One region of the Citrobacter portucalensis genome, then DNA from elsewhere that is predicted to be linked to it. Evidence: predicted binding sites of a transcription regulator. Region 1 holds the regulator's gene; each other region holds the start of a gene.
The links. The regulator Fur, encoded in region 1, represses iron uptake genes when iron is present. The targets are predictions, from matches to a motif close to ATAATAATGAGAACNACTATCAA.
Positions count from the first base shown of each region.

Region 1 (5,954 bases):
CAGGTTGACCTGCACGGTTGTGGATTGCCATTGCCTGGTCCTTCTAATGCAAGGATTAAATTGTTCCGCAAACCTTTTCAATCAATTCCGCAGGGAATTGCATTGACTGCATGATGTGTTCAACCATGCTGCATTTACGGCCGGTATTGGTGTTGGTGATCACCCAGTACGGCGTGCCTGGCACGTGTTTCGGTTTGGTTTGATTACCATTTTTCAGCAGCGTCTGTTCATCCGCTGCAAAATAAACGCGCGTACGGCCATGCAACGATTCCGTTGCTTCGGCGAACGCGTTTTGATCCAGTGAATAGAGTGTAGACAGCACCAGCATAAAGCGATTTACTGCTTTCTTCTGTTCCGCGTATTCGTCGGACAGCAGCAGTTCACGCATCGCGCGCACTTTATCTTTTACGGGGTTAACCGGCTTAGCTTCCACGACAGGTTGCACAGCGCGGACTTCTTTGACTACCGGAGTGACAGGCTGTGATGCGGCGGAAAATTTCAACATACGCCGTAAAATGTCGGATGCGCTCTCGCCAATATGCTTGGTGTGGCTGGCAATATAGCTATAGAGTTCATCATCAACTTCAATCGTTTTCATCTTAATCCAGTGCAGTGTTTAGCTGAATACAAGTTGTCGGGGTAAACACACGTAGTGTAAAGGCAAATCCCAACAGCGGATAGCGTCAAGCCTGGTGGCCAGCAAAACTCAGAGTAACCGTAGTTGTTGCAGCCATGTGGCAGAATGGTCAACATGATACCCTAACCCGTGAGTGTGAAAAAAAGAACTTTGCCATGAAATTGAATATCCGAGCGCAATCTGCGCAAAACCTGCACAATAATTCTCCCATCGTCCTGGTTCACGGCCTGTTTGGCAGTCTGGATAACCTGGGGATCCTGGCGCGCGATCTGGTGGTCGATCACGATATCATCCAGGTCGATATGCGAAATCATGGCCTCTCCCCTCGTTCCACTGAGATGAATTATCCGGCCATGGCGCAAGATTTGCTGGATACGTTGGACGCTCAGCAAATAGAAAAGGCGACCTTTATTGGTCACTCGATGGGGGGAAAAGCCGTCATGGCGTTAACCGCACTGGCTCCTGATCGTATCGATCGACTGGTGGCCATTGATATTGCTCCGGTCGACTATCATGTTCGCCGTCACGATGCGATCTTTACCGCTATTAATGCCGTAACCGATGCCCAGGCCACTTCGCGTCAGCAGGCGGCCAGCGTCATGCGTCAACATCTGCATGAGGAAGGCGTAATCCAGTTTCTGCTGAAATCTTTCGTCGACGGCGAATGGCGTTTTAACGTTCCCGTGCTGTGGGATCAGTATCCTCATATCGTCGGTTGGGAAACCATTCCTGCGTGGGAGCACCCGGCGCTGTTTATCCCTGGCGGCAACTCACCGTATGTTACCGAAGCGTATCGCGAACAACTGCTGGCGCAATTCCCACAGGCTCGGGCGCATGTTATTGCAGGAGCCGGTCATTGGGTGCATGCGGAAAAACCGGAGGCGGTGCTGCGCGCCATCCGTCGTTATCTGAACGAACAGGCTAACTGATTAAAAACTCAGCGTCTGCGCGCGATTACGCGCGTGGGCGTTGGCGTGTCACCCCTGCTGATGTATTATGGCGCGCTATCCATCCGGGCAGACGCCTGGCTGATTGTTTCCCCGAAGTCACCAAGATCATGGCCAAAGAACAAACGGACCGTACGACATTAGATCTGTTCGCGCAGGAGCGTCGCCCGGGACGACCCAAAACTAATCCGCTCTCGCGTGATGAACAGTTACGTATTAATAAACGTAATCAGCTTAAGCGTGACAAAGTTCGCGGGCTTAAGCGTGTCGAACTGAAACTGAACGCTGATGCCGTTGACGCTCTGAACGAGCTGGCCGAGGCGCGCAACATGAGTCGCAGTGAACTCATCGAAGAGATGCTGATGACCCAACTCAGCACATTGCGCGGTCAGGCATAGTCTGAATTTCTGCTCTAAATCATAAATCGTGTAGCACAGAGTGCAGTCCTGCGTGTTTGCTGTTTCCGCATGCCTGACTGTTCTGCTATGATTGCCCTTATCCGTGGGCAATGCGCCACCACCATTTCAATAAGTTTCAAGAGGTTATTTAACTCATGGCAATCACTGGCATCTTTTTCGGCAGCGACACCGGTAATACCGAAAACATCGCAAAAATGATTCAAAAACAGCTTGGTAAAGACGTTGCCGATGTTCATGACATTGCAAAAAGCAGCAAAGAAGACCTCGAAGGTTATGACATTCTGCTGCTCGGCATCCCAACCTGGTACTACGGTGAAGCGCAGTGTGACTGGGACGACTTCTTCCCTACCCTCGAAGACATTGATTTTAATGGCAAACTGGTTGCATTGTTCGGCTGCGGCGACCAGGAAGATTACGCAGAATATTTCTGCGATGCGTTAGGGACCATTCGCGACATCATCGAACCGCGCGGCGCAACCATCGTTGGTCACTGGCCGACGGCGGGTTATCACTTTGAAGCGTCTAAAGGCCTGGCTGACGACGACCACTTTGTCGGTCTGGCTATCGATGAAGATCGCCAGCCAGAACTGACAGCAGAACGCGTAGAAAAATGGGTTAAGCAGATCTCTGAAGAGCTGCACCTCGACGAAATCATTAATGCCTGATTTCGTGCGGCGTAGATTTCCATCTGCGCCGCATCAATAGATAAAACCAATCAAAATAATTGCTACAAATTTGTAACTTTTTCGTCTGACCCTGTACAATGGCTGGATGCCAATCGGGTGTTGCACAGTGTGTTTGTCGGCGATACCACGTTTTGATTAACAATATATGCCAGAGACTTGCAGTTTTCATTTAGCCATGGCAGTTCTATAATGATACGCATTATCTCAAGTGCAATTTCTGTCACTTCTGTTAATGAAGTGAATCGTTTAGCTACAGGACAGATTCCGCATGACTGACAACAATACCGCATTAAAGAAGGCTGGCCTGAAAGTAACGCTTCCTCGTTTAAAAATTCTGGAAGTTCTTCAGGAACCGGATAACCATCACGTCAGTGCGGAAGATTTATACAAACGCCTGATCGATATGGGTGAAGAAATTGGTCTGGCGACCGTGTATCGTGTGCTGAACCAGTTTGATGATGCCGGTATCGTGACCCGCCATAATTTTGAAGGTGGTAAATCCGTCTTCGAACTGACTCAACAGCATCATCACGATCACCTCATCTGTCTCGACTGCGGCAAAGTAGTCGAGTTCAGCGATGATTCCATCGAAGCGCGCCAGCGTGAGATTGCGGCTAAACATGGTATTCGTTTAACCAACCATAGTCTCTATCTCTACGGCCACTGCGCTGAAGGCGATTGCCGCGAAGATGAGCATGCCCACGACGGCAAATAATGTAATGCTTTTTGAAAAGCCAACCTTCCGGTTGGCTTTTTTTATGGGCATTACCTGCCCTTTTCCCCTTCCCTCCGCTCCTGTGTTGCTTTAATGTAAAAATCAATTGCCCCTTCCGGAGAGTCGAAATGGAACTTCGCCAGCTACGCTATTTTGTGCGCATTGTAGAAACCGGCAGCATGGGTAGCGCGGCACTCGATCTCAATATCGGGGTTTCGGCACTCAGCCAGCAAATGTCGCGTCTGGAAAGCGAACTCGCTATTCGCCTGCTGCAGCGCACCTCGCGCGGTGTGACACCCACCAGCGCCGGGCTGGCTTTTTACTCCCAGGCGCAGCTGGCGCTTCGTCACGCAGACGACGCGATCCTCGCCGCACGCGAGTCCCGGCTTTCCGGGCACGTCAGCGTCGGCATGGCTCCCAGTACTGCTTCCGTTCTCGGAATGCCGTTTATCAACGCCATGCGGGAAAGCTACAGTGATGTCCGTCTGCATGTGGTGGAAAGCCTCTCTGGCAATCTGGAGCGGATGATTAATACCCGCCAGATTGATCTGGCTGTCGTGTTTCAGAAAGAAAAGATCCTGCGCTGGAGCGCCATACCGATTCTCGAAGAGCGGCTGTTTTTGATTGGGACTCATGCCTTACTGGCTGATATTGCCGATGACAATATTGCTCCAGCCCAGCTGGCAAGTATCCCATTGATAATGCCAAGCCCGGGCCACGGTCTGCGCGGCAGGCTGGAAGCGATTTGTCAGGAACACGCGCTGAACATTGAGATCGCCACGGAAATTGATGGTCTGGCGCTACTCATGCGCGCCGTGCGCAGTGGCATTGGTGCCACTCTCCAGCCCGGCGCGGCAATTTCCCATCTCGATAAAGAGACGCTAAGAGTGATCGGCGTCCACAATCCAATACTTAGCCGCCCCAACTTTCTGGTGAGTCTCTCAGACGATGAACTCACCCCGGCAGGCCTCGCGGCCCGCGTGGTGCTGACGAAAGTGATGCATCAACTGGTGGAAGCAGGAAGCTGGCCTGGCGCCATCCTTTACAATAACTAAAGTACCGTTTAGCACCACGTCATAGCGCCCGCACAAGCCGTGCGTATACATTTTAATTACAAATTTAACAAATGGTTAAATGGTAATGGAGTATACGATGGTTGATGTTCTGGTGATTGGTGGTGGCAATGCCGCGTTATGCGCTGCCTTGTCTGCCCGCGAGCAAGGAGCTTCGGTACTCCTGCTCGAAGCGGCTCCCCGTGAATGGCGCGGAGGAAACTCCCAACACACACGTAATTTACGTTGTATGCATGACGCGCCGCAGGATGTGCTGGTGGAAAGCTATCCTGAAGAAGAATTCTGGCAGGATCTGTGGCGCGTCACGGAAGGGAATACCAACGAAGCGCTGGCGCGTCTGGTGATCCGTACCTCTTCACAATGCCGTGACTGGATGCGTCAGCACGGCGTTAACTTTCAACCTCCTCTCTCCGGCGCTTTGCACGTGGCGCGAACCAACGCCTTTTTTATGGGCGGTGGAAAGGCCCTGGTGAATGCCTATTATCGCAGCGCAGAAAAGCTGGGCGTTCAAATTCGCTATAACACCCCCGTTCAGGCGCTTGAACTGCGTAATGGCGAGTTCGTGGCGGCGTTGGCAGGCGAAGAGCGCATCACCGCTAAGTCCTGCGTGCTTGCCGCTGGCGGATTCGAATCTAACCGGGAGTGGTTGCGCGAAGCCTGGGGGGAAAATGCCCGCGGCGAGTGGCCTGCGGATAACTTTCTGATTCGCGGCACGCGTTTTAATCAGGGCGTACTGCTCAAATTTATGATGGATGCTGGCGCAGACATTATTGGCGATCCCTCCCAGTCACACTGTGTGGCAATTGATGCCAGAGCGCCATTATATGACGGCGGGATTTGCACTCGCGTGGACTGCGTCTCGCTCGGTATTGTGGTGAACCGGGACGCTGAGCGTTTTTATGATGAAGGTGAAGATTTCTGGCCCAAACGCTACGCCATCTGGGGACGTCTGGTCGCTCAACAGCCAGGACAGATTGGCTACTCCATCATCGACAGTAAAGCTATCGGACACTTCATGCCTCCGGTCTTTCCTGGCACGCAGGCCAATACGCTGGCAGAACTGGCCCTTCAGTTAGGACTGGATGCCGAACGCTTTACCCACACCGTGACAGAGTACAACAACGCCTGCCAGCCAGGTCAGTTCGACCATACCGTTCTGGATAACTGCGCCACTAAAGATTTGCTACCCGCGAAAACGCATTGGGCGCGACCGCTGGACCTGCCGCCATACTACGGCTATGCCCTGCGGCCAGGGATCACCTTCACTTATCTTGGGTTAAAAGTGAACGAACGCGCCGCTGTGCATTTTGCCGGGCTTCCAAGCCGTAACCTGTTCGTCGCCGGAGAGATGATGGCGGGCAACGTGCTGGGCAAGGGTTACACCGCAGGCGTGGGGATGTCGATCGGCACCACCTTTGGCCGCATTGCCGGAAAAGAAGCCGCGCTGGCCGCACGTAAGGAGACACGTCATGAAGCA
Region 1 covers NZ_CP092466.1:3,537,486-3,543,439, forward strand. The annotation lists gene pgm (phosphoglucomutase (alpha-D-glucose-1,6-bisphosphate-dependent)) at 1-31, opposite strand, end outside; gene seqA (replication initiation negative regulator SeqA) at 56-598, opposite strand; gene ybfF (esterase) at 793-1,566, shown strand; gene ybfE (LexA regulated protein) at 1,695-1,982, shown strand; gene fldA (flavodoxin FldA) at 2,138-2,668, shown strand; gene LY264_RS17275 (ryhB-regulated fur leader peptide) at 2,879-2,965, shown strand; gene fur (ferric iron uptake transcriptional regulator) at 2,958-3,404, shown strand; gene tcuR (tricarballylate utilization LysR family transcriptional regulator TcuR) at 3,533-4,459, shown strand; gene tcuA (FAD-dependent tricarballylate dehydrogenase TcuA) at 4,557-5,954, shown strand, end outside; gene tcuB (tricarballylate utilization 4Fe-4S protein TcuB) at 5,947-5,954, shown strand, end outside.

Region 2 (5,954 bases), 2.0 Mb from region 1:
GTGACGAGTGGTGATGCGGCCATTGTTGTTACGACCACCGGATTTGCTGTTTTTTTCAACCAGCGGAGCAAAAGGTTTGCCCTTGTGCAGCTCTGGGTTGACCACTTTAACAACGTGGCGACGACCCGGAGATGTCGGTTTACATTTAACAACTGCCATTGTATTACTCCTCCGACTTACTCAGCGCCGCCGACGAAGTCCAGATTCTGGCCTTCCTTCAGGGTGACGTAAGCTTTTTTCCAGTCGCTACGACGACCGATACGCTGTCCGTGACGTTTAACTTTCCCTTTAACTACCAGGGTGTTAACGACTTCGACTTCGACTTCAAACAGTTTCTGCACAGCAGCTTTGATTTCTGCTTTGGTCGCGTCTTTAGCAACTTTGAGAACGATGGTGTTAGTTTTTTCCATCGCAGTAGACGCTTTTTCAGAAACGTGCGGTGCGCGCAGCACTTTCAGCAGACGTTCTTCACGAATCATGCCAGCATCTCCTCAACTTGCTTAACAGCATCAGCAGTCATTACGACTTTGTCGAAGGCGATCAGGCTAACCGGGTCGATACCAGTTGCATCGCGTACGTCAACCTTGTGCAGGTTGCGCGCAGCCAGGAACAGGTTTTCGTCCAGCTCACCGGTGATGATCAGCACATCTTCCAGAGCCATGTCTTTCAGTTTCTGTGCCAGCAGCTTAGTTTTAGGCGCTTCTACAGAGAATGATTCGACAACGATCAGACGATCCTGACGTACCAGTTCGGACAGAATGCTTTTCAGCGCGCCGCGGTACATCTTTTTGTTAACTTTTTGACTGTGGTCCTGTGGACGAGCAGCGAAGGTCACGCCACCTGAACGCCAGATCGGGCTCTTGATAGAACCTGAACGCGCACGGCCGGTACCTTTCTGGCGCCACGGCTTTTTGCCTGAACCAGTTACTTCAGCACGAGTCTTCTGAGCACGAGTACCCTGACGAGCACCAGCTGCATAAGCAACAACAACCTGGTGAACCAGCGCTTCGTTGAAATCACGACCGAAGGTAGTTTCGGAAACAGTCAGCGCGCTCTGCGCGTCTTTCAATACTAATTCCATTGCTATCCCCTTACGCCTTCACAGCTGGTTTAACGATCAGGTCGCAACCGGTCGCACCCGGAACACCACCTTTAACCAGCAGCAGGTTGCGCTCAGCGTCAACACGTACTACGTCCAGGCTCTGAACGGTTACACGTTCGTTGCCCAGCTGACCTGCCATTTTCTTGCCTTTGAACACTTTGCCCGGAGTCTGGTTCTGACCGATAGAACCCGGAACGCGGTGAGACAAGGAGTTACCGTGAGTAGCGTCCTGGGTACGGAAGTTCCAGCGCTTAACGGTACCAGCGAAACCTTTACCTTTAGAGGTACCGGTTACGTCAACTTTTTTAACGTCAGCAAACAGTTCAACGCTAATGTTCTGACCAACGGTGTATTCTTCACCATCTGCCAGACGGAATTCCCACAGGCCGCGGCCAGCTTCTACGCCAGCTTTAGCAAAGTGGCCAGCTTCCGGCTTAGTTACGCGGTTAGCTTTTTTAGCACCGGTGGTAACCTGAACAGCGCGATAGCCATCGTTAGCCAGATCTTTAACCTGAGTAACGCGGTTTGCTTCAACTTCGATAACGGTTACTGGGATAGATACGCCATCTTCAGTGAAGATGCGGGTCATACCCACTTTTTTACCGACTAAACCAATCATTGTATCAACCTCTCAATCGCTCGATGACCTGATTAACCCAGGCTGATCTGCACGTCTACACCGGCAGCCAGGTCCAGACGCATCAGAGCATCAACGGTTTTTTCAGTTGGCTCAACGATGTCAACCAGACGCTTGTGAGTACGGATCTCGTACTGATCACGCGCGTCTTTGTTGACGTGCGGGGAGATCAGAACGGTGAAACGCTCTTTGCGGGTCGGCAGCGGGATCGGACCACGAACCTGCGCACCAGTGCGCTTGGCAGTCTCGACGATTTCCGCGGTTGATTGATCGATCAGACGATGATCAAACGCTTTCAAACGGATACGGATTCTTTGGTTCTGCATGAGACCAGAGCTCCAATTATTTTATAGACGAAATAGTTACTCCTCAAACCCATTACGATTGATGGGAGAGTGTAACCGTTCTTACAGAGTTCCCCGATTGGGAACATTGTCTGGTATTGCTTTCGCAGTACCGGTGGCTCATATCGAACCGCTGTCAATATTAGACAAGCCCGCGCATTATACGTAAATCTCAGTCTTAAGCAAGTGCCGCGTAGAAATTAATCACTCGTTCACAAATGCGGCGCTCCTTCCACTCTGATTGTATGTCCTGTGGTGCAACGCGTTTTCCGTGGAAGAGAGCATCCATAACCCATATCCCGGGCTTGTAGGGCCGCCGGGTTTACCTGAAGGTAAACTCTTTACCAGATAAGGCTTGCCCATGTACATCGACCTCCCCTTCCTGTTGATTTATGTTTCGCTATCAGGGCTGCTCTTAGTCCATGACCTACGTACCGGGTTGCTGCCCGACAAATTTACCTGCCCTCTTTTGTGGGGCGGTCTTATTTATCATCAATGCTGCAGACCTGCACAGTTATCCGACGCGCTTTGGGGTGCTGTAGCAGGTTATGGGGTATTTGCTTTGTTCTACTGGGGGTATCGTTTGATATGCCGACAGGAAGGATTAGGCTTTGGTGATGTCAAATTTCTTGCCGCGCTAGGCGCATGGCATCGCTGGGAATCATTACCACTGTTGGTTTTACTTGCCGCGGGTATGGCATGTTGCCTCACCGGGATTTACTGCGTCCGTTACGGGAAACAGGTACTAAAAAACCCGCTGCCATTTGGGCCATATCTGGCGGCTGCGGGTTTTGTTATTGGCCTGGTAAGTATGATACAGGGCGGTTAGTCACTGACTTTAATTTGCGATTGCAGATAATTTTGTAAGCCAAGTTTTGCAATCAGGTCCAGCTCGGTTTCGAGCCAGTCAATATGCCCTTCTTCTTCAGTCAGGATCTCAATCATCATATCCCGGCTGACATAATCATGAACGCTATCGGCATAGGCAATGGCTTCACGTAAGTCTTTAGCACCATCGAGTTCGAGTCGAAGATCGGATTGCAGCATCTCTTCAACGTCTTCGCCAATACCCAACTTGCCAAGATCCTGCAAGTTCGGGATCCCTTCTAAGAATAAAATACGCTCGATATATTTATCAGCGTGTTTCATCTCATCGATAGATTCATGGTACTCAACATCATTGAGGCGAGTCAGTCCCCAGTTTTTAAACATACGAGCATGGAGAAAATACTGGTTGATCGCGACAAGCTCATTTCCCAATAGTTTATTGAGATAATTTATGATTTTAACATCACCTTTCATTTTATAGTCCCTCCGCTTCCACTCTTAGAGCGTAGATGGGGCTACAGGGATGTCAAAAAAAAGAGTGTGACTTAGGCGATCTCTTTAAATTCTGGCATTTGTGTTAATTCATCCTGCATGACCTCGCGGGCAGCACGAATGCATTTACCGCATTGATTTCCAACAGGAATAAATTTACGTAATTGCTGAAAGGACTGAGGATGAAACTGGCGAACAGCCTGACGTATTTTTTTATCACTTATCGCATTACACAAACAAACGTACATGATCGCTCCCGTTCAATTTCTGCGCAAAGTGTAAATGAGAATAGTTATGATTACAATAGCACAACGCGATTTACGCGGCGGGAGAATGAATAAAAAATGCGAATAAATATGACAACGACTAAATTGCAGGTAGCAAAAAGGGCGCCGAAGCGCCCTTTTTAAGCTCAAAGCTAATTAATCAATAATTAGCTCATTACTTTAGCAACAACGCCCGCACCAACAGTACGGCCGCCTTCACGGATTGCGAAACGCAGACCGTCGTCCATCGCGATCGGGTGGATCAGGGTAACAACCATTTTGATGTTGTCGCCCGGCATTACCATCTCTACGCCTTCTGGCAGTTCGATGGTACCAGTCACGTCAGTAGTACGGAAGTAGAACTGCGGACGGTAGCCTTTGAAGAACGGAGTATGACGGCCGCCTTCGTCTTTGGACAGAATGTACACTTCAGATTCGAACTTGGTGTGCGGCTTGATAGAGCCCGGCTTAGCCAGTACCTGACCACGTTCGATTTCTTCACGTTTGATACCACGCAGCAGAACACCAACGTTCTCACCAGCACGGCCTTCGTCCAGCAGTTTGCGGAACATTTCAACGCCAGTACAGGTAGACTTAGCAGTCTCTTTGATACCAACGATTTCAACTTCTTCACCAACTTTGATGATACCGCGCTCTACACGACCGGTAACAACGGTACCACGACCGGAGATGGAGAATACGTCTTCGATAGGCAGCAGGAACGGCTTGTCAATCGCACGCTCTGGTTCTGGGATGTAAGAATCCAGGAAGCCAGCCAGTTCGATGATTTTCGCTTCCCACTCTGCTTCGCCTTCCAGCGCTTTCAGAGCAGAACCACGAACGATCGGAGTGTCGTCGCCCGGGAAATCGTACTGAGACAGAAGTTCACGAACTTCCATTTCTACCAGTTCCAGCAGCTCTTCGTCATCAACCATGTCGCATTTGTTCAGGAACACGATGATGTACGGAACGCCTACCTGACGACCCAGCAGGATGTGCTCACGAGTCTGCGGCATCGGGCCGTCAGTCGCAGCAACAACCAGGATCGCGCCGTCCATCTGCGCAGCACCGGTGATCATGTTTTTAACATAGTCGGCGTGGCCCGGGCAGTCTACGTGTGCGTAGTGGCGAGTCGGGGTGTCATATTCAACGTGAGAAGTGTTGATGGTGATACCACGAGCTTTTTCTTCCGGCGCGTTATCGATCTGGTCGAATGCACGAGCAGCACCGCCGTAGGTTTTAGCCAGTACGGTAGTGATTGCAGCGGTCAGGGTAGTTTTACCGTGGTCAACGTGGCCGATGGTGCCGACGTTAACGTGCGGTTTTGTACGTTCAAATTTTTCTTTAGACACGGCTATATTCCTTACTATAGTGCTCTCCCCTATGGAGAGAGCACGGGACTTAGGTTTTAATCCTGTGGATTATTTACCACGGGCTTCAATAACGGCCTGAGCAACGTTGTTCGGCGCATCGTCGTACTTCAGGAACTCCATGGAGTAAGAAGCACGGCCTTTGGTCAGAGAACGCAGCTGGGTTGCATATCCGAACATTTCAGACAGCGGAACTTCAGCATGGATAACAACGCCAGTGACGTTGGATTCCTGACCACGAAGCATACCACGACGGCGGCTCAAGTCACCGATTACGTCACCGGTGTTCTCTTCCGGAGTCTCTACTTCAACCTTCATGATAGGCTCAAGCAGAACTGGTTTCGCTTTCTTAAAGCCATCTTTGAAGGCGATAGAAGCGGCCAGTTTAAACGCCAGCTCAGAGGAGTCAACGTCATGGTAAGAACCGAAGTGCAGACGCACGCCCAGATCAACAACCGGGTAACCAGCCAGCGGGCCAGATTTCAGCTGTTCCTGGATGCCTTTATCAACGGCCGGGATGTATTCGCCAGGAATTACACCACCTTTGATGTCGTTGATGAACTCGTAGCCTTTCGGGTTTGAACCCGGCTCCAGCGGGTACATGTCGATAACAACATGACCGTACTGACCGCGACCACCAGACTGCTTAGCGTGTTTACCTTCGATATCGGTAACTTTCGCGCGAATCGCTTCGCGGTAAGCAACCTGAGGTTTACCGACGTTCGCTTCAACGTTGAATTCACGCTTCATACGGTCAACGATGATGTCGAGGTGCAGCTCACCCATACCAGCGATAATGGTCTGGTTAGATTCTTCGTCAGTCCATACGCGGAATGACGGGTCTTCTTTAGCCAGACGGCCCAGAGCCAGACCCATTTTTTCCTGGTCAGCTTTGGTTTTCGGTTCTACCGCGAT
Region 2 covers NZ_CP092466.1:421,583-427,536, reverse strand. The annotation lists gene rplB (50S ribosomal protein L2) at 1-159, opposite strand, end outside; gene rplW (50S ribosomal protein L23) at 177-479, opposite strand; gene rplD (50S ribosomal protein L4) at 476-1,081, opposite strand; gene rplC (50S ribosomal protein L3) at 1,092-1,721, opposite strand; gene rpsJ (30S ribosomal protein S10) at 1,754-2,065, opposite strand; gene LY264_RS01985 (prepilin peptidase) at 2,445-2,912, shown strand; gene bfr (bacterioferritin) at 2,909-3,385, opposite strand; gene bfd (bacterioferritin-associated ferredoxin) at 3,457-3,651, opposite strand; gene tuf (elongation factor Tu) at 3,837-5,021, opposite strand; gene fusA (elongation factor G) at 5,091-5,954, opposite strand, start outside.
Region 2: the regulator Fur is predicted to act here: its motif matches at 3,686-3,708, upstream of bfd (bacterioferritin-associated ferredoxin).

Region 3 (5,954 bases), 680 kb from region 1:
GACCGTTGAGAGCTATGCACCGCTAATGGCGCGGGCACCTAAAACGTTTAACTTCTTCATCAATCAGCCGCTGGTGCGAAATCTTGCTAAAAAGCACATTGGAATGGTTGATTTACCGCTATTGTCTGCGCCGTCGCTGCAACGCCAACTGGTGGGGCATCGTTCTGCCAACATGACGCTTGAACAGCTCGAATTACTCAGCCTCGAGCAAAAAGCCCGCACGGTGCTGGTGGTACAGGATCCGTTCACCAGCTATTACGATGCGCAGGTGGTGGCTGATTTTATACGTCTGGTAGAAAAACTGGGTATGCAGCCGGTACTGCTGCCGTTTTCGCCAAACGGCAAGGCGCAGCACATTAAAGGCTTTTTAAACCGTTTTGCCAAAACGGCGAAAAAGACATCCGAGTTTCTTAACCGGGTAGCGAAGCTGAATATTCCGATGGTGGGTGTTGATCCGGCGCTGGTGCTTTGTTATCGCGATGAATACAAGCTGGTGCTGGGAGAACAGCGGGGTGATTTCCATGTGCTGCTGGCCAACGAATGGTTATCAAAAGCTGTGGAAACACAGCAGTCAGTCGCTGTTGGCGGTGAACCGTGGTACTTCTTTGGCCACTGTACCGAAGTGACGGCTTTACCGGGCGCGCCTGCACAATGGGCGGCTATTTTTGCTCGCTTTGGCGCAAAGCTGGAGAACGTCAGCGTGGGGTGCTGTGGTATGGCTGGCACTTACGGTCACGAAGTGAAGAATCACCAAAACTCATTGGGGATCTATGAGTTATCATGGCACCAGGCAATGCAACGATTGCCACGTAACCGTTGTCTGGCTACAGGGTACTCCTGTCGCAGCCAGGTTAAACGCGTTGAAGGTACGGGCGTTCGCCACCCATTACAGGCACTGCTGGAGATTATAGGATGATCTGGAAACGTGAAGTCACACTCGAGGCGCTTAATGCCATGGGTGAAGGAAATATGGTTGGGTTGCTCGATATTCGTTTTGTGCACATTGGCGACGATACGCTGGAAGCTACGATGCCGGTGGACCATCGCACCAAACAACCCTTTGGGTTGTTACACGGCGGCGCATCCGTGGTGCTGGCGGAAAGCATTGGTTCGGTAGCTGGCTACTTGTGTACTCAGGGTGAGCAGAAAGTGGTGGGCCTGGAGATCAACGCCAACCATATCCGTTCTGCACGGGAAGGGCTCGTCAGGGGCGTATGTCGCGCGTTACATACAGGTTCTCGTCACCAGGTGTGGCAAATAGAAATCTTCGATGAGCAGGGGCGATTGTGCTGCACGTCGCGTCTGACGACCGCAATTTTGTGATGCATATTGCTTTTGGTCATTATCTGCACAGGGAATGGTGTTATACTGTGCAGGTTTTGAACACAAGCGAGGATGATATGTCTACCCAATTAGACCCTGCCCAACTGGCAATAGAATTTTTACGTCGTGATAAAACCGATCTTTCACCGGCTCAGTACCTGAAAAGGCTGAAACAGCTTGAGCTGGAGTTTGCAGATCTGTTGGCGCTCTCTTCCACTGAACTGAAAGAAGAGATCTATTTTGCCTGGCGCATGGGCGTTCATTGATTCCGGTATGCTTATCGTAACGAAACCCCGACACGCGTTCGGGGTTATTTTTTGCCTTAAATCTTCATTACCACTTCATCTCGCCGCTGTTAACTTTTGCACTTAGTTCCAGCGAGCTTACGTCTGCAAGGCCTGGCCATGCTGCCGTCATGGTTTTAATCACATAACCCGATCCTTTTTTCGCCCCTAGCGCCTGCTCAAACGACTGCAAATAGTCCAGGGTGAAGCGAATAGCTTTATCACCGGTTGGGCGGTCGCCAATGTAATGACCCGGTACCACCTGAGTGGGCTGTAAGCTCTGCATTTCGCTCAGTACGCTACGCCATGCACTACGTTGTTGTTCAGACTGTGTGTCCGCCGTCCAGACGTGAATACCTGAAGCCACGCCTGTGCCGCCAATAATGGCTCGATTCGCCGGGATCCAGATATACGCTGCATAATCGTTGGCGTGACGCAGTTCCAGCGTTTCGTCATCAACCGTGAACTGCGTTTGCGTAGTCGCCTGCGGAACGGTGAGCGATGTTGGTGCGCCGTCCTTCATTTGCGGGCCCCAGAACTGCAGCTTGGCCTCTTTGGTGGCGCGGATATGGTCTACCACCTGCGGCGTTGCCAGGACTTTTACCTGTGGGAAGGCCTCAACGATGGGCTGCAAACCAAAATAGAAATCCGGATCGCCGGAGGTGATCACAATAGCCTTCAGCGTTTTACCGCTGGCTCGAATCATTTGCACCAGTTGTTCGCCATCTTTGGTACTGAACTGGGCGTCAAACAAAATCGCCTCTTTTGGGCCAGACACCAGCGTCGAAGAAACCGGGAAAATAGCCTTATCCTGTGGATTATAGACGTCCAGCTGTAGCGGCGCGGCGAAAGCTGAAGACGCAAACAGAGGTAACAGCAGGGCCAGAGTTTTAACTTTCATACCAGGTAACCTTGTGCAGGAAATTGTCTTTTGATAGTTCCCGTATTTTAAGGATATTCGGATCTGTTAGAATTCCCTCATTAGGACATGCTGAGTTTCATAAAACGATCGGATGGGAACAATGGACAGAGTGATGGCGGCAACGGTATTCAACCATATCTGTGATTTGGGTAGCCTGAGCGCAGCCGCGCGTGCGTTGGGGCTTTCCCGTCCGATGGTCAGTCGTTATCTCGACGAGATGGAAAAATGGGCAGGCGCAAGGCTTATCCATCGCTCATCGCGTCGTTTGACGATCACGCCAGCGGGTGAAGAGGCATTAGTGAAAACACGTTCTCTGGCGCAACTTTCGCTGGATATTGGTGCCGCCAGTGCCGCGCAAATTCCCTCCGGCACGCTACGTGTAGCCTGCGCCCATTTTACCGCGATGCATATTCTTGCTCCGGTTCTGCCGACGTTTATGGCGCAATATCCGCAATTACGTATTGAGGTGGAGATCAATAATCAACCGGTAAGCCTTGTGGGGGAACGCATCGATGTGGCGATCCGCATAACAGATAATCCAGAGCCAGGGACTATTGCCCGTCGGTTGGGCGACTGTAAATCGGTGCTTTGCGCGTCTGCAGATTATCTGCATCAACATGGCACACCTGAGACAATCGACGATCTCACACGGCACAATTGCCTGTACTACAGCGGTTTTGCCGGACAATCCTGGCACTTTTTGGATCCTCAGGGGCAGTCTGTCTCCGTTGCAATCAAAGGGAATTTGAGTGCAGGGATCTCTTCGCTGCTCTGCGAGTCGGCGGTGTCAGGAATGGGGATCGCGTTGGTGCCAGAGCTGGAGGCGCAGGAAGGGCTGGAGCAGGGAAAGCTAATTCGATTACTGCCAGAACTTCAACCTAAATGCCTGCCGATTTATGGTTTATACCTTTCACGTGAACATCAACCCGCTGGGCTACGCCTGCTGCTGGACACGCTCAGTGAGGCACAGCGTTAAATATGTGATTGAACGCGTTTATAAAATAGTCAAACCGCAATTAGTGTTAAAAAAAACTAATCGGTGTATGAGATTCTTCTTATCGCCCCTTCAAGAGCTAAGCCAATATGAGTGCCGGAGATAAGCGCCGGATGGGGCCGGAACCCTTAAGCCTGCCAGCAAGCAGACTTAAGGGTTTTTTGTTGTTTGTTTATTATTTGAATTGTTTTTCCCTACCTTCATCCCCACCTATCCTTTAAATAGACATTTTCTATACATCTTTTGTCATTTGACCTGACTGAACGATTGGATTTTCATAATCCATTATTAATCAATGCATTGAACAAAATAATCCATCCCTGTAAACCCTCGCTGCAGGGTCTATGCTTAGTAAAAGTAGTCAGAAAGGGCGATTAACCCGAATGCCCCTGCTGTTGAGGGGTTGAAGTGATAATCATTATCACTAACATGGTGTTATAGCTTAAAAGCTAGTGACTCGAGGTAACTCTATGGAATTGCATTCAGGAACATTTAACCCGGACGATTTTGCCTGGCGTGGGCTGACGTTAACGCCAGCGGCTGCGGCGCATATCCGTGAACTGGTGGCAAAGCAACCTGACATGTTGGGTGTGCGTCTAGGTGTGAAGCAAACAGGGTGCGCGGGATTCGGCTACGTGCTGGATACCGTCCGCCAACCCGAAAAAGACGATCTGCTGTTTGAAACGGAGGGCGCCAGACTTTATGTGCCGTTGCAGGCGATGCCGTTCATTGACGGTACAGAAGTCGATTTCGTTCGCGAAGGATTAAACCAGTTATTTAAATTTCATAACCCGAAAGCCCAGAACGAATGCGGCTGTGGCGAAAGTTTTGGGGTATAGGCGGTACTATGTCTCGTAATACTGAAGCAACTGACGATGTCAACACCTGGGCTGGCGGGCACCTTAATTACAAAGAGGGCTTCTTCACCCAACTGCAAACCGATGAGCTGGCAAAAGGGATCAATGAAGATGTCGTGCGCGCGATTTCGGCAAAACGAAATGAACCTGACTGGATGCTGGAATTTCGCCTGAATGCCTTTAAAGCGTGGCTGACCATGGAAGAACCACACTGGCTTAAAGCGCATTACGACAAACTGAATTATCAGGAGTATAGCTATTACTCCGCACCTTCCTGCGGTAACTGCGATGAAACCTGTGCGTCCGAACCGGGAGCGGTACAGCAAACGGGCGCGAATGCATTTTTAAGCAAAGAGGTTGAGGACGCATTCGAACAGCTTGGCGTGCCGGTACGTGAAGGCAAAGAAGTGGCGGTTGATGCTATTTTCGACTCGGTATCGGTAGCGACCACCTATCGCGACAAACTGGCGGAGCAGGGCATTATTTTCTGTTCGTTCGGTGAGGCCATTCACGATCATCCTGAGCTGGTAAAACAGTACCTGGGCACGGTTGTCCCCGGCAATGACAATTTCTTTGCCGCGCTGAATGCGGCGGTGGCATCTGACGGCACGTTTATTTATGTACCGAAAGGCGTACGTTGCCCAATGGAGCTGTCGACCTATTTCCGTATCAATGCGGAAAAAACCGGGCAGTTTGAACGCACCATTCTGGTTGCGGATGAGGGCAGCTACGTCAGCTATATCGAAGGCTGTTCAGCCCCGGTGCGCGACAGTTACCAACTACACGCGGCGGTGGTGGAAGTCATCATTCACAAAGATGCCGAAGTGAAATACTCCACGGTGCAAAACTGGTTTCCCGGCGATGGCAATACGGGCGGTATTTTGAATTTCGTCACCAAGCGCGCACTCTGCGAAGGCGAAAACAGCAAAATGTCGTGGACGCAGTCGGAAACCGGCTCGGCCATTACCTGGAAATACCCAAGCTGCATTTTGCGTGGCGACAACTCGATCGGCGAATTCTACTCCGTCGCGCTGACCAGTGGACATCAGCAGGCCGATACCGGCACCAAAATGATCCACATTGGCAAAAACACCAAATCGACCATTATCTCGAAAGGGATCTCCGCCGGACACAGCCAGAACAGTTATCGCGGCTTAGTGAAAATCATGCCGACCGCTACTAACGCCCGCAACTATACCCAATGCGATTCGATGTTGATCGGTGCGGATTGTGGGGCACACACCTTCCCGTATGTGGAGTGTCGTAACAATAGCGCCCAGCTTGAACATGAAGCCACCACGTCGCGTATTGGTGAAGACCAGTTGTTTTACTGCCTGCAGCGCGGCATCAGTGAAGAAGATGCTATTTCGATGATCGTGAATGGTTTCTGTAAAGACGTGTTCTCTGAACTGCCGCTAGAGTTTGCTGTGGAAGCGCAAAAACTTCTCGCCATAAGTCTTGAGCACAGCGTCGGTTAAATTTTAAGGAAAGCACATGTTAAGCATCAAAGATTTACAGGTCAGTGTGGAAGATAAGGCGATCCTGCGTGGGTTGAGCCTTGAGGTTCGACCCGG
Region 3 covers NZ_CP092466.1:2,852,671-2,858,624, reverse strand. The annotation lists gene ydiJ (D-2-hydroxyglutarate dehydrogenase YdiJ) at 1-916, shown strand, start outside; gene menI (1,4-dihydroxy-2-naphthoyl-CoA hydrolase) at 913-1,323, shown strand; gene LY264_RS13895 (YdiH family protein) at 1,401-1,589, shown strand; gene LY264_RS13890 (Vmh family MBL fold metallo-hydrolase) at 1,657-2,508, opposite strand; gene LY264_RS13885 (LysR family transcriptional regulator) at 2,630-3,505, shown strand; gene sufA (Fe-S cluster assembly scaffold SufA) at 3,994-4,362, shown strand; gene sufB (Fe-S cluster assembly protein SufB) at 4,371-5,858, shown strand; gene sufC (Fe-S cluster assembly ATPase SufC) at 5,875-5,954, shown strand, end outside.
Region 3: the regulator Fur is predicted to act here: its motif matches at 3,932-3,954, upstream of sufA (Fe-S cluster assembly scaffold SufA).

Region 4 (5,954 bases), 450 kb from region 1:
TCGAAGAACATTTTCATTGCCGTAACTTGTTGTTAATTAAAGGCTATGCTCATAACTTTTAATTAACAATTGGTTAATAAATTTGAGGGGGTCACGTTGACTACACCATTGAAAAGGATCGTGATTGTCGGCGGCGGTGCTGGCGGACTGGAAATGGCGACGCAGCTGGGTAAAAAACTCGGGCGTAAGAAAAAGGCCAAAATCACACTGGTAGACAGAAACCACAGTCACTTGTGGAAACCGTTACTGCATGAAGTGGCGACGGGTTCACTGGACGAAGGTGTGGATGCGCTGAGTTATTTGGCTCATGCCCGTAACCATGGCTTCCAGTTCCAGTTAGGCTCGGTGGTGGATATCGATCGTGAAGCGAAGACCATTACTCTCGCTGAGCTGCGCGATGAGAAGGGTGAGCTACTGGTTCCTGAGCGTAAAGTGCCGTATGACACGCTGGTGATGGCGTTGGGCAGTACGTCCAACGATTTCAACACCCCTGGCGTGAAAGAAAACTGCATTTTCCTCGATAACCCGCATCAGGCGCGTCGTTTCCACCAGGAGATGCTGAATCTGTTCCTGAAGTATTCCGCGAATCTGGGCGCTAACGGAAAAGTGAATATCGCCATTGTGGGCGGCGGTGCGACGGGTGTTGAACTCTCCGCTGAGCTGCACAATGCGGTAAAACAACTGCACAGCTATGGTTACAAAGGGCTGACCAATGACGCGCTGAACGTTACGCTGGTCGAAGCCGGTGAGCGTATTCTGCCTGCGTTGCCGCCGCGTATTTCCGGTGCTGCGCATAATGAGTTAACCAAACTGGGCGTACGCGTACTGACCCAGACGATGGTAACCAGCGCTGATGAAGGCGGACTGCACACCAAAGATGGCGAATACATTAAAGCCGATCTGATGGTGTGGGCGGCGGGTATCAAAGCGCCAGACTTTATGAAAGACATTGGCGGTCTGGAAACGAACCGTATTAACCAACTGGTGGTTGAGCCAACTCTGCAGAGCACGCGCGATCCTGACGTGTACGCGATTGGCGACTGCGCTTCCTGCGCTCGCCCGGAAGGCGGTTTTGTGCCTCCGCGCGCTCAGGCAGCACACCAGATGGCGACCTGCGCGATGAACAATATTCTGGCACAGATGAACGGTAAGCCGCTGAAAGCGTATCAGTACAAAGATCACGGCTCTCTGGTCTCGCTCTCTAACTTCTCTACCGTGGGTAGCCTGATGGGCAACCTGACCCGTGGTTCGATGATGGTGGAAGGACGTATTGCGCGCTTTGTGTACATCTCACTGTACCGCATGCACCAGATTGCTTTGCACGGCTACTTCAAAACCGGCCTGATGATGCTGGTCGGCAGTATCAACCGGGTGATTCGCCCGCGTCTGAAACTGCATTAATATCGACCTGTGGCGTCGGATGATTTTACGCATCCGACGCCTTCCTTCAGAGTTGTCTGAATCATTCCGCTTTCGCTCCACCTCCCGCTATTTTCATCCGTAATCTGATTGGCATTCCTCACCTTCTGTTGCAAAGTTGTTGCTAATAGCAAAAAAGGAGGAAGTCCCGTGAATAAATCAATGTTGGCGGGTATAGGGATTGGCGTAGCTGCTGCGCTGGGTGTTGCAGCGGTGGCCAGTCTGAACGTTTTCGAGCGTGGCCCACAGTATGCGCAAGTTGTCTCTGCAACACCGATTAAAGAGTCGGTAAAAACACCGCGTCAGGAGTGCCGGAACGTAACGGTCACCCACCGCAAGCCGGTACAAGATGAAAACCGTATCGCGGGTTCCGTACTGGGCGCGGTTGCGGGTGGTGTTATTGGGCATCAGTTTGGCGGTGGACGTGGTAAAGATATTGCCACCGTGGCCGGTGCTTTAGGCGGCGGCTATGCAGGTAACCAGATTCAGGGTTCGATGCAGGAAAACGATACTTACACCACCACGCAGCAGCGTTGTAAAACGGTGTATGACAAATCTGAAAAGATGCTGGGCTACGACGTGACGTACAAAATTGGCGATCAGCAGGGGAAAATCCGTATGGATAAGGACCCCGGCGCGCAAATTCCGTTGGATAACAACGGACAGTTGGTACTGAATAACAAAGCGTAAAATAGCATTATCCTGAACATTAGCCCCCCATTCGCTCAGGCTGGGGGGCTTTTTTTATCAGAAGGTTAAGGCGTAGTTCAGACCAAAAGTACGACCCCGGCCCTTGTATTCATACAGTGACGGGCTGCCGTAGGTTGGGCTATACAGCAGTGGCGCACGTTGTCCCCACAGTGTGGTGTACTCTTCATTCAGCAGGTTTTCCACGCTGAAGGTCAGCTTACCCAACGGGAGCTGATAGCTGCCGATAAAGTCCATCGTGTTATAGCCATCTAGCTTGTTACCGCTGGCGTCGGTCAGATCAAATGTTTGCTGGCTCTGTACGCGCAAGGTCCACGGTTCTGGTGCCCAGCCGACCCACGCGGTTGCTTTGGACGGTGAGGCCAGCGTGACATCCCATTTTTGCCATTTACCGTTCTGTTTCACTTCCGATTTAATGACGTTGAAGTTGCCACCCAGGCTCCAGTCCGTGTCCGCAATGAAATAATCCACCGCACCTTCAAGGCCATAAATGCGGCGATCGTCGGGCTGAACGTTAATGGTCATATCGCTGCGGTTGATAACGATCGATTTATCTGAAGTCGAGTAGTAAGCGGCCAGTTGCGTGCGCAGACTATCGCCGGTATAGCGCCACCCCAGTTCGTACGAGTTAACTTTAATCCCTTCCAGACGTGAATCCGCCACGTTGACGCTGCGCTGGAGCTGGTAATGATCGCCAACCAGCGAATAGGTACCGTTACCGTAATATTTCCCTGGGTCCGGAAGCTCCACGCCCTGAGAAAAGTTAAACCACGTTTGCTGACGGTCGGTCAGGCGGGCAAGGATACCGGCGTTGAACAGGAAATTATCGTAATCGGTTTTGCCGCCTGGAATGGAATCGGCAGAGTTCGCAAGCCCGGTCGCGATTCCCTGCTGTTGAGCATAGCCAACGAAATCATCAACCCTGTTTTCGGTCCACTGATAGCGCACGCCGGCGCTGAGGGTAAAGATATCGTTAATGTCATAGCTGTTTTGCAGGAAAGGCGCGAAGTTGGTGATGCTGTAACCGGGGTAACGCCCGGTGGTATAAGCGGTACGGTTATCCATACCGCCGGAGGGCAGGGACCAGGCCAGATCGAAGAATTTCTGATTGGAGTCGAAGGTTTCGTGATCGGCATCGACACCCCACGTCAGCTCCCAGTTATCCATCAACTGGCTGTTGAGGGTAATTTTGGCACCAAACTGGTCGGTGTCCTGCTGTGATGCGGAGAAACTGGTGACTTTGCCTTTGCTGAGCGTAGGGAAGGGGTAGAATTTCAGCGATTCGTCACGGTAATAGATTTGGCTGACCAGGTTCTGGCCAAAAAAATCTGCATCTGAATATTGCAGACTAATAAGATGACGTTCGGTGCCGGGAATACGATCGGAATTCAGTCCGCTGCTGGTATATGCTTTGCCGTTTCCGGTCACGGCGGACATGTTCTCGCCGAGATCCAGCCCGTAATCGTCATCCCCCTGACTTTTATAGTACTGCGTAACCAGTTGCAACTGACGGTTGTCGTCAAGTTCAATCGTCCCTGTGCCCATGACGTCCAGACGATCGGAGTGCTGTAACCCGGTTTGGGTGTTATCGAGCAGCAGGGCATCGTGATTACCGTCATACCAGCCGCCAAATCGTTGATACGCGACGGACATACGCCCGGAAGCGCGATCGGTTCCGCCACTTACCGCCACGGCAACGCGTTCATCATGATCGTTGCTATTGTTGAAGCCGCTTTTGCCCCCCAGTTCGAGTTCTACTTCACGCTCCGGCTGGCCTTTTTTGGTGACAATGTTGATTAATCCGCCGGTACTGCCACCGCCATAAAGTGAGGTTGCGCCTGAAATGACTTCAATGTGCGCAATGTTAAATGGGTCAATGGAGTCAAGCTGACGGCTGTCGGTTCGCGAGGAGTTCAGACGGACGCCGTCAATTAGCACGACAATGGCGCGACCACGCATGTTCATGCCGTAGTTGGTTCGTCCCTGACTGCTGACATCAATTCCGGGGATTAACTGAGCAAGAACATCCTTGAACTCTTTACCACCCTGAACTTGCTGTTCAATTTCGCTTCCTTCAATAACCCAGGTCGTTTGCGCCATTTCTGCCACTGTGCGCTGGCTACGGTTGGCGCTGACGATGAGGTTCTCTTCCTCAGCCGCAACGGCGGGTAGAGTTAAAGATAACAGAAGAGGATTGAGCACCCAGAGACGCTTATGCATTTGTATTCCTTTTAAAAAAGTCGGTCTGTTTCTGTTATAGCGGTAGAGAAACCGATGGTTACATTGTGAAACAGGTATTAAAACAAATGCGAATATTGCTGATAATAATTGTCGTTATCAATACTTTTTTCAAAAAATGATCGGGTAACACGATGAAAACAATGAGAAATGTAGGGTCAATAGAACGGGAATCTAACCGGGGGCTTTATCAGCTCCCGGTGGTGTGAGTACAGCGGGGGAATTGTGGGAAAGGGTTAAGCTTTGACGAGTTCGGGCCACAGTCGCAGGGTTGTGTGTGCGATCTGCATCAGTTTTTCAAACGTTGCGCCTTCACGGGCGCTGATCGACATACCTTGTAAAATACAGTTCAGGTATTCGGCCAGTTTTTGCACGTCGCAATGGGCCGGAATTTCGCCTCGTTGCTGGCGCTGGTGAAGGAACTGGGTAAGCGTCTGTTCCTGCATTGCATGGCGGGATTTCACCGTGTGTGCAATATCGCGGGAAGAGGCTGCCAGCGTCGCAGAAGTATTAATCATGAAACATCCCGCCGGGGTGTCCTTGCTGGTAAAGCAGGTCGCTATAGCAGTGAAATAGTCTTCCAGTGCGGACTCAAGGCTTTTTTCTTCACAAAACAGCTGGGCTTCGTGTTTCGCCGCAAAGCGGGTGATGTAGCGGTCCAGTACGGCACGGAACAACCCTTCTTTATTGGTGAACTCCGCATACAGCGTAGGCGCTTTTGCGCCGGTGGCTTCCACGAGATCGGCGAGTGAGGTCGCTTCATATCCGTGCTGCCAGAAGAGTGTCATGGCCTTATCAAGCGCGGCTTCCCTGTCGAACACTTTTGGTCGGCCACGGCTTTTTTTTGCACAACCTGTCGTTTCAGTTGTCATGGTGCCGATGTACCTTTGTTGGGTTTATTGAATAACCATTATAAAAATATTCGACTGCACACTCCAGCGGATTCACGATAAAAATAATTTATAGCTATTAGCATGAAAAATAAGACCTTTATATTTTATATAACGATCATTATAAAAAAATGTTGACGTGTGACCTGGATCACATCTATGATTTACCTATCGATCGTTAAGTTAATATTTTCGACACCCATTCATCTGCTAAAGGTCACTATCATGAAAAACGTAAAAACACTGTTTGTCGCTGCTGTTCTTAGCTCACTGTCATTTGCAAGCTTTGCCGCTGTTGAAGTTCAGTCCACCCCTGCGGGTCAAGAGAAAGTCGGTACTATTTCTGCGAATGCGGGGACTAACTTAGGTTCTCTGGAAGATCAACTGGCGCAGAAAGCCGATGAGATGGGGGCGAAGTCTTTCCGTATTACTTCCGTTACCGGTCCTAACACTCTTCACGGAACTGCTGTTATCTACAAATAAGATTTAACCCATCGCAATGCCACTGCGAGTTAATTAAAAAACCCCCGCGGAATAAAATCCAGCGGGGGTTTTTTTATACGCTACGTTTACAGCGGTTGTTGAGCAACGTCATGATGACGGGTCACATCGACCGGCATGCCTGAGCGAATCTCCATCGCATGATCCATGACGGCGGTATCTGTTTGCGCCGCATTTTTAAATGTCTGCATGGACGCG
Region 4 covers NZ_CP092466.1:3,088,222-3,094,175, reverse strand. The annotation lists gene ndh (NADH-quinone dehydrogenase) at 97-1,401, shown strand; gene LY264_RS15155 (glycine zipper 2TM domain-containing protein) at 1,570-2,109, shown strand; gene LY264_RS15150 (TonB-dependent siderophore receptor) at 2,167-4,347, opposite strand; gene comR (TetR family copper-responsive transcriptional repressor ComR) at 4,602-5,237, opposite strand; gene bhsA (multiple stress resistance protein BhsA) at 5,481-5,738, shown strand; gene ldtC (L,D-transpeptidase LdtC) at 5,825-5,954, opposite strand, start outside.
Region 4: the regulator Fur is predicted to act here: its motif matches at 4,452-4,474, upstream of LY264_RS15150 (TonB-dependent siderophore receptor).